Pararhizobium capsulatum DSM 1112: one gene and its partners. The protein of the gene in region 1 interacts with the protein of each later gene in a pairwise test. Links are inferred from orthologs where the notes say so. Each region holds a gene or a part of one and is shown on either strand. Other genes may lie near its edges.

What was found.
Region 2: the proteins of rho (region 1) and hfq interact in binary tests that used the Escherichia coli proteins (3 or more experiments, as listed by UniProt). The link is inferred for Pararhizobium capsulatum DSM 1112 from one-to-one orthologs.
Region 3: the proteins of rho (region 1) and nusG interact in binary tests that used the Escherichia coli proteins (3 or more experiments, as listed by UniProt). The link is inferred for Pararhizobium capsulatum DSM 1112 from one-to-one orthologs.

Annotation. Positions count from the first base shown.
Region 1 is NZ_JAUSVF010000001.1:373,704-376,811, forward strand. The notes cover bases 79-3,031. They hold rho (transcription termination factor Rho), read right to left. Parts: upstream 2,212-3,031; coding sequence 946-2,211; downstream 79-945. Other genes in these bases: mnmE (tRNA uridine-5-carboxymethylaminomethyl(34) synthesis GTPase MnmE), read right to left, coding at 79-844; hemJ (protoporphyrinogen oxidase HemJ), read right to left, coding at 2,409-2,951; hemE (uroporphyrinogen decarboxylase), read right to left, coding at 2,948-3,031. Outside these bases: more of mnmE, read right to left, coding at 1-78; more of hemE, read right to left, coding at 3,032-3,108. UniProt on the Escherichia coli protein: Facilitates transcription termination by a mechanism that involves Rho binding to the nascent RNA, activation of Rho's RNA-dependent ATPase activity, and release of the mRNA from the DNA template.
Region 2 is NZ_JAUSVF010000001.1:2,278,940-2,281,926, reverse strand. The notes cover bases 37-2,868. They hold hfq (RNA chaperone Hfq), read right to left. Parts: upstream 1,658-2,868; coding sequence 1,415-1,657; downstream 37-1,414. Other genes in these bases: ntrX (nitrogen assimilation response regulator NtrX), read right to left, coding at 2,654-2,868; QO002_RS11155 (D-amino-acid transaminase), read right to left, coding at 1,768-2,631; hflX (GTPase HflX), read right to left, coding at 37-1,338. Outside these bases: more of hflX, read right to left, coding at 10-36; more of ntrX, read right to left, coding at 2,869-2,987. UniProt on the Escherichia coli protein: RNA chaperone that binds small regulatory RNA (sRNAs) and mRNAs to facilitate mRNA translational regulation in response to envelope stress, environmental stress and changes in metabolite concentrations.
Region 3 is NZ_JAUSVF010000001.1:2,125,847-2,128,918, forward strand. What follows is about bases 117-3,033. They hold nusG (transcription termination/antitermination protein NusG), read left to right. Parts: upstream 117-1,268; coding sequence 1,269-1,799; downstream 1,800-3,033. Other genes in these bases: QO002_RS10225 (NAD-dependent epimerase/dehydratase family protein), read left to right, coding at 117-603; secE (preprotein translocase subunit SecE), read left to right, coding at 1,056-1,256; rplK (50S ribosomal protein L11), read left to right, coding at 2,057-2,488; rplA (50S ribosomal protein L1), read left to right, coding at 2,491-3,033. In the rest of the region: more of QO002_RS10225, read left to right, coding at 1-116; more of rplA, read left to right, coding at 3,034-3,072. UniProt on the Escherichia coli protein: Part of the processive rRNA transcription and antitermination complex (rrnTAC). The complex forms an RNA-chaperone ring around the RNA exit tunnel of RNA polymerase (RNAP).

The DNA of each region.
Region 1 (3,108 bases):
CCACCAAGTCCTGGGTTTCCCGCAGGCCCGCGGTATCGTGCAGTTTTATCGAGAATCCGGCTAAGGAAAGATCGACCGATAGAACATCTCGCGTTGTTCCGGCTATCTCCGTTACGATCGCAATGTCTCGTTGCGCTAACGCATTGAGTAAGCTGGATTTTCCGGCGTTTGGCGCGCCTGCAATGACCACATTCAAGCCGTCACGAATAATCTCGGCAACAGCAGCGCCATCGAGGTGCGTTCCAATTTCCTCACCTAAAAGCGACATGTCCGCCCATACGGATGGTGAAACAGATCCGGGCACATCCTCTTCATCTGCAAAGTCCAGCTCGGCTTCAATCATCGCCCGCGCATGAACAAGCCGCCGCGACCACCCCTCGTAAAGCGACGACAGATGCCCGCTTGAATGTTCGACCGCCAGCCGTCTCTGCATCTCTGTCTCAGCGGCGATAAGATCTGCAAGACCCTCGATCTCAACCAGATCGAGCTTGTCGTTCTGGAAAGCGCGTCTGCTAAATTCCCCCGCTTCAGCGTGACGGCATCCGAGATATGCAAGCTCCGTCAAGACGGCTTCGACAACCGCCTTTCCGCCGTGAAGCTGCAGTTCCGCACAGTCCTCTCCGGTAAATGAGCCCGGACCTTTGAAGAAGAGTACCAGACCCTGGTCGATGAGTTGATCGTTACGTCCCCGAATCGAACTCAGTTTCGCCAGACGGGGCGCCGGAATCTTCCCGCTCAGCTTCGCCAGCACCTCGGTAGTCCGGGTTCCGCTTATTCGAATCATCGCCACGCCCGAGGGGAGTCCGCCGGACGAAAGAGCATAGATTGTATCGGATATACCCATGGACTCTTTCTCAGTTGTCGAATCCGGCTATTCATTTCGCGAAGCCGAAAAACAAAAAGCCCGAACAAGTCGGGCTTTCATCTTAGTCGAAGCGCAAGAGATCAGGTATTCATTGAATCGAAGAAATCGCCGTTCGTCTTCGTCTGCTTGAGCTTGTCGATGAGGAACTCGATCGCATCCGTGGTGCCCATCGGCGCAAGGATACGACGCAGAACAAAGATCTTCTGGAGATCCTGGCGCGGCACCAGCAGGTCTTCCTTGCGTGTCCCAGACTTGAGAATATCCATGGACGGGAAGATGCGCTTGTCGGCAACCTTGCGGTCAAGCACGATTTCCGAGTTGCCGGTACCCTTGAATTCTTCGAAGATCACTTCATCCATGCGGCTGCCGGTATCGATCAGCGCCGTGGCGATAATCGTCAGAGAACCGCCTTCTTCGATGTTGCGAGCTGCACCGAAGAAGCGCTTCGGGCGCTGCAGCGCGTTGGCATCCACACCGCCCGTCAGAACCTTGCCAGATGAAGGAACGACAGTGTTGTAGGCGCGCCCAAGACGCGTGATCGAATCGAGCAGGATGACAACGTCGCGGCCGTGCTCGACCAAACGCTTTGCCTTCTCGATCACCATTTCAGCAACCTGTACGTGGCGGGTGGCGGGCTCGTCAAAGGTGGAGGATACAACTTCACCTTTCACCGAACGCTGCATGTCCGTCACTTCTTCCGGCCGCTCATCGATCAGCAGGACGATCAGGTAGCACTCAGGGTGATTCGCCGTGATCGAATGGGCGATATTCTGGAGCAGAACAGTTTTACCGGTCCGCGGCGGTGCCACGATGAGGCCGCGCTGGCCCTTGCCGAGAGGTGCGATGAGATCGATTACACGCGCCGAGAGGTCCTTGGAGGTCGGAACCTCCAGCTCCATCTTGAAACGCTCGTTCGGATAAAGCGGCGTCAGGTTGTCGAAATGCACCTTGTGCCGGATCTTCTCGGGGTCTTCGAAATTGATCGTATTGACCTTGAGCAGGGCAAAATAGCGCTCGCCCTCCTTCGGACCCCGGATCGGTCCTTCGACCGTATCACCCGTCTTCAGTGAAAACCGGCGAATCTGGGAAGGGGAGATGTAAATATCATCCGGACCTGGGAGATAATTGGCATTTGCCGACCGGAGAAAGCCGAAACCGTCCTGAAGAACTTCGACCACGCCTTCCCCGATGATTTCAACATCCTGGCTCGCAAGCATCTTCAGGATGGCAAACATCAGCTCCTGCTTGCGCATGACGCTGGCATTTTCGACCTCGACTGATTCGGCAAAGGCGAGCAAATCGGTCGCGGTTTTGTTCTTAAGATCTTGTAGCTTCATTTCAGCCATGAAGGGGGACCACACTTAGCAGTTCGGAATGGAAGGTCGGCGTGCTTTAGGTAAGGGGAGCCGCACGAGAGGGGCAGACTCGTCTCTTTTACACATGCCACGAAAGATGAGATGACGCGAAAATAGCGATTCACATGGATCGCCGCAAGGGGCCTTCTGGATTTAACCGTAATTTCATCCGCAACCACGCGCTGATGTCAAAAAGGTTTCACCACCGCCATGATGACGATGGCGATCATCAGCACGGTCGGGGCCTCATTCATCAGCCGCCAGTAGCGAGCACTACGGGTATTTTCGTCGCGAGCAAAGCTGCGAACGGCACGGCTGAAAAGCACGTGAACACCCGTGAGAAGCACGACAAACAGAAGCTTCGCGTGGAGCCACCCGCCTTGAAACCCGTAGACACTCCAGGCGAGATAAAGGCCGAGCACCCAGGAGATCATCATCGCAGGGTTCATGATGACCTTGAGCAGGCGCTGCTCCATCATCTTGAAAGTCTCGGATTGCGGCGACCCCGGCTCCGCATCGGTATGATAAATGAACAGGCGCGGCATGTAGAGAAGCGCTGCCATCCAGGACATCACAGCGATGATATGCAGCGCCTTTATCCAGAGATAGAGATTATCCGGCTGGTAGACGAAGAGCCCTGCAAGCAGGGCGACAAAAATCCCGATCGCAACAAACGCTCTGATGCGCGCACGCCGGCCGGGAGCCCTGTCAACCTGCCTCTCCATGGTCACGCCGCCTCCCCTGAGCGTCGAACACGCGCAAGAAGCTGTGTGACATGCTCTGGATCTGCCTGCGGCGTGATCCCATGCCCCAGGTTGAAGATCAGCGGTCCATTCCCAAGAATGTCCAGGATCCGATCTATCCCCTCATCGAGAGCGATACCACCGG
Region 2 (2,987 bases), 1.9 Mb from region 1 along the record:
ACGTACTTTTTACCAGTCTTCAGCCACGGGCCTCGGCCCGTTGCCTAAACGTCTATCGAGTTCGGCTGCCTCCGTGGCCGTCAGGCGCAGGTCGAGGCTTACGGAACCATCCTCAAGGTCGTCACGCCCGTCAATAATTGCGTGCTCGTAAATCCAAGAGAGCAATTGTAGCTTGTCCGTCGTCAAGACCACGGTAGTTTCCGTCATCACGCCAGAGAGACGCTTGCTGATTTCAGCTATCATCGCATCGACACCCTCACCTGTCACAGCAGAAACCGCGACCGTGTTTTCGCCAGTCGCAGCCTTCTGCACCAACGCCTCGTGCGCCTCTGGCTCTAACCGATCGATCTTGTTCCAGACTTCGATGATGCGTTCTGCGCCAGCCTTCTCGTCGATGCCGAGATCGGCAAGGATGCGCAGGACATCACTCGACTGAACCTGATTGTCCGGGTCCGAGAGATCGCGCACATGCAGGATCAGGTCGGCTTCCAGAACCTCTTCCAGCGTCGCCCGGAAAGCAGCCACCAGATGGGTCGGCAGGTCGGAGATGAAACCGACGGTATCGGAAAGCATGACGGTGCGGCCCTGCGGCAGCTTCATGCGCCGCAGCGTCGGATCGAGCGTGGCAAACAGCATGTCCTCGGCCAGAACGCCTGCGCCAGTGATGCGGTTGAACAGCGTCGACTTGCCGGCGTTGGTATAGCCGACCAGCGCCACGATCGGGTGCGGCACCTTTTTCCGCTTGGCACGGTGCAGCTGGCGGGTGCGGCGCACCTGCTCCAGCTCCTTTTCGAGCTTCAGGATCTTTTCCTGCAGAAGCCGACGGTCGGCTTCGATCTGGGTTTCACCAGGGCCACCGAGGAAGCCTGCGCCACCGCGCTGACGTTCAAGGTGGGTCCAGCTGCGAACCAGCCGGCCCTTCTGGTAATTGAGATGTGCAAGCTCGACTTGCAGCGTGCCTTCCTTGGTGGAGGCGCGGCGGCCGAAGATTTCGAGGATAAGGCCCGTCCGGTCGATGACCTTGGCGTTCCATTCCTTCTCGAGATTGCGCTGCTGAACCGGCGTCAGCGGGTGGTCGACAATGACAAGGCCGGCATTGTGCTCGGTCAGCAGGTGGCCGATTTCCTCGATCTTGCCTGTACCCAGCAACGTACCGGGCTTCGGCTGCGCGACCGGGACAATCAGCCCCTGCACGACTGTCAGGTCGATGGCCAGAGCAAGCCCAACAGTCTCTTCGAGACGGCTTTCATCGGAACGGGTTGTCGTCGGCACAGAAGGATCGGCCGCAGCTTGGCGGCCGGTTTTCTTCAGAACCGGAACGACGACGAGAGCGCGCATGTCATCACGAAGCTTTTCCAGCTCCGGGATGATCGACGACGATTTGGTATCACGTTTGGTAATGTCAGGTGTCCTGTCAGGAAGCGGATTCTTCGCTCTCGAACATCTGCATCGGCTGACCCGGCATGATGGTCGAGATGGCGTGCTTGTACACCAGCTGCGAATGACCGTCACGACGCAAAAGCACACAGAAGTTGTCAAAAGACGTGACGACCCCTGTCAGTTTCACACCATTGATAAGAAAAATCGTCAAAGATATTTTCTGCTTGCGGACTGTATTGAGAAAAAGGTCCTGCAGGTTCTGAGAACGTTCCGCCATGGCGCCGCTTCTTTCTTATTTGCCGGTTCCGATTAACCGGTTGATTATACGATTCGAATGCCCCAAACACCGCCAGCTATGAAGTTCACGGCATCTCCCCGGATTTGGTATCAAATCAAAGTCTTCTCCGCAACGTCGAAAAAGGCTTCGCGGATTTTCTGCGCCGTGCTGCCGGGATGGCCGTTGGCGATCGTGTGGCCGTCCACAGTCACGACCGGGAAGCAAATACTGGTCGCCGCGGTGATAAACACCTCCCGTGCGGCCAGCATTTCCTCGACGGTGAAGGCGCGCTCCTCGATTTTAAGCCCAATTTTGGTTGCCACATCCTGGAGCGTCGTGCGGGTAATGCCGCGCAGGATGCCGTGATCGGCGGGGCGAGTTCTCAGCACTCCGTCCTTGTCCACGATCCAGACATTGGTGGCCGCTCCTTCCGTCACCTTTCCGTCCGTATCGACGTAGATCGCCTCCTGCGCACCCGCCTCCTTGGCATCTTGGCGCGCCAGCACGTTAGACAGAAGGCCGACTGTCTTGATATCCACCCGATCCCATCGATTTTCAGGCATGGTAATGGCGCGGATACCGTCAGCATTCTTCCGGGCGATCAGCGAGGCATCCGTGCGCTTTGCCGTCACAACCAGCGTCGGCGGCGTGTGGGCTGCTGGAAACACATGATCCCGCCGTGCGGCACCGCGCGTCACCTGCATGTAGAACAGCCCGTTTTTGACATGGTTGCGGCGGATCACATGGCGGATGATCCCGACCAATGCCTTGCGTGACATCGGGTGATTGATGCGGATTTCCGACAATGAGCGGTCGAGACGATCCAGATGGCGGGTCAGGTCCACGATATAGCTGTTCCGGATTTCGCAGACCTCGTAGACACCATCGGCAAACTGGAAGCCACGATCCTCGATCGAAACGCCTGCGTCAGCCGTGCGAAGATAGGCCCCGTTTACATAAGCTATTCTCGTCATGCCCGCCTCCGGGTTTGAACTATCAGACGCCGAGAGACTTGAGCTTGCGATGCAGCGCCGAGCGCTCCATGCCGACAAACTCAGCCGTGCGGGAAATATTACCGCCGAAACGGTTGATCTGCGCGATGAGGTAATCCCTTTCGAACATTTCTCGCGCCTCACGGAGCGGCAAGGTCATGATGTGCTGGTCACCCTGCGCAGAAATCTTCGGCAGGCTGTCGCCGACCTCGGTTGGCAGCATGTCGGCGGAGATTGCCGTATCCGGCCCGTCGGTACGTGCCAGAATCATCAGACGCTCGATGTTGTTGCGCAACTGGCGGATATTGCCCGGCCAGTCATGGGCCTGCAGGACGGCA
Region 3 (3,072 bases), 1.8 Mb from region 1 along the record:
TTCCGCATCAACACGATGGGCACCTACAATGTCATCGAGGCGGCAGTGAAGCTTGGCGTGCGTAAGATCATTGTGGCATCGAGCGAGACGACCTACGGCGTCTGCTTCGCCGAAGGTCATCGCGACTTCCATCACTTTCCGCTGGAGGAAGATTACGACGTCAATCCAATGGACAGCTACGGGCTTTCAAAAGTGGTCAATGAAAAGACGGCGCGTGCCTTTGCCGAACGCTCTGGCTTCGACATCTATGCGCTGCGAATCGGAAATGTCATCGAGCCCCATGAATATGCGAACTTCCCTGCCTATTTTGCCGATTCCTCCATCCGCAAGCGCATTGCCTGGAGCTATATCGACGCCCGCGATCTCGGCCAGATCGTCAAGCTCTGCATTGAGAAGGATGGCCTTGGCTATCAGGTCTTCAATGCAGCGAACGACACGATTTCGGCAAATACCCCGACGCGCGCACTTGCCGAGCGTTATTTCCCAAATGTGCCGTTCCGCCGTGAGATCGGCAGCTACGAGGGGTTGCTCTCGAATCGCAAAATCAAGGACGTGCTCGGTTTTCGCGAGGAACACGACTGGCGCAAATATGTGAAAGTGTGAATATGTGCCGCAACATACTGCCTGCCACTCTTCGCAGGGCGGGGAGGCAGGCGCGCCGTAAAATTTCTCCGCGCTTGCATACTTTTTCCACCAAAGGCGCTTGTCTTCCACGGGCAAACTGAATAATAAGCCGCAGACCCACGCGGCGCGGGTATCGCAGGCGCCCGGGGAACTAGGGGTATAGCTCAGTTGGTAGAGCGGCGGTCTCCAAAACCGCAGGTCGTAAGTTCGAGCCTTACTGCCCCTGCCATTTCATCCAGCGCAGACGATTGCCGCGGTGCAGTGGATAATGTATAAAGACGGAAGAGGGCTTGCTCTCTCCCTCTAATTTCGCAAAAAGACCGACGACCTCTTGTGATTTCGAGAATCGGTCTTTATGTAGGGTTCAAACAGACACGCGGCGCGTGGGGCTGAAAGTTCAGCTTTACGGGCCGTTAAGGCGTGAGCATTCAATGGCATCGAAAACAAATCCGTTTACGTTTCTGCAGCAGGTTCGCGCTGAAACGGCGAAAGTGACTTGGCCCTCGCGGCGTGAGACAATGATCTCCACGCTGATGGTCTTTGTCATGGTCTTTTTTGCTGCTGCTTTCTTTTTTGCGGCTGACCAGTTGATGGGTTGGGTTATCGGCCTCATCCTCAACGTCGGTCTGTAAGGAGATATAGGAATGGCAGCGCGCTGGTACATCGTTCACGCCTATTCGAACTTCGAAAAGAAGGTCGCTGACGATATTGAAAACAAGGCTCGCCAGAAGGGGCTTGAGCATCTTTTCGAAAAGATTCTTGTTCCGACCGAGAAGGTTGTCGAGGTTCGTCGCGGCCGCAAGGTCGATGCTGAGCGCAAGTTCTTCCCGGGTTACGTGCTGGTACGCGCCAACCTGACGGATGAGGCTTATCACCTCATCAAGAATACCCCGAAGGTGACGGGCTTCCTCGGTTCCGACAATAAGCCGGTTCCGATTCCGGACTATGAAGCCGAGCGCATTCTCGGTCAGGTCCAGGACGGTGTTGATCGTCCCAAGCCCTCGATCTCCTTCGAGATCGGCGAGCAGGTCCGCGTTTCCGACGGTCCGTTCGCCTCCTTCAACGGCATCGTTCAGGATGTCGATGAAGAGCGTTCGCGCCTCAAAGTCGAAGTCTCGATCTTCGGCCGCGCAACGCCGGTCGACCTCGAATACGCGCAGGTCGAGAAGGTCTGAGCAAGAATTGGTCGCGACGGTTTTGTCCGTTCGCGACCCTGACTGTTTGTCGGAGGCTTCGGTCGCCGGCAGTCGCGGGTTGTCCCGCAAAAACGCGTGGAAGGATCAAGGTCTTAGCCGGACCGGTTATCCGCACCACGCAACCGCAGCCGCCGGGCTCTCGAAAGGGGTTTGGCAGAATTGACCGGGAGACCGGTCGTCATAGTCCCGGCAATCTCGCATTTGGGTATGTCGGCAAACTGTAAAGGCAGAGAGATATGGCTAAGAAAGTTGCAGGCCAGCTCAAGCTTCAGGTCAAGGCAGGATCGGCAAACCCGTCCCCGCCGATTGGTCCTGCGCTTGGTCAGCGTGGCATTAACATCATGGAATTCTGCAAGTCGTTCAACGCGGCTACGCAGGAAATGGAAAAGGGCATGCCGATCCCGGTCGTCATCACCTATTACCAGGACAAGTCCTTCACCTTCGCTATGAAGCAGCCGCCGGTTACCTACTGGCTGAAGAAGGAAGCAAAGATCTCGTCGGGTTCCAAGACGCCTGGTAAGGGCGGCAAGGCCGGCACCATCACCAAGGCTCAGGTCCGTGCGATCGCCGAAGGTAAGATGAAGGATCTGAACGCGGCCGACATCGAAGGCGCAATGGCAATGGTTGAGGGCTCTGCCCGCTCCATGGGCCTGGAAGTGGTAGGTTGATCATGGCTAAGCTTGCAAAGCGTATTCAGAAGATCCGCGAAGGCGTTGATCCGACCAAGCTCGTCGCTCTCACCGATGCGATTTCCATGGTCAAGGAACGTGCCGTCGCCAAGTTCGACGAAACAATCGAAATTGCCATGAACCTGGGTGTTGACCCGCGCCACGCCGACCAGATGGTCCGCGGCGTTGTCAACCTCCCGAACGGTACCGGCCGCGATGTTCGCGTTGCCGTTTTCGCACGTGGCGCCAAGGCTGATGAAGCCCGCGCTGCTGGCGCAGATATCGTTGGTGCGGAAGACCTGCTGGAAATCGTCCAGGGCGGCAAGATCGACTTCGATCGTTGCATCGCGACCCCGGACATGATGCCGCTCGTCGGTCGTCTCGGTAAGGTTCTTGGCCCCCGTGGCATGATGCCGAACCCGAAGGTTGGCACGGTCACCATGGACGTCACGGGTGCCGTCAAGGCTTCCAAGGGCGGCGCCGTCGAGTTCCGCGTCGAGAAGGCTGGTATCGTCCATGCCGGTATCGGCAAGGCTTCTTTCGATGCCAAGGCTCTTGAAGAAAACATCAAGGCTTTTGCCGAT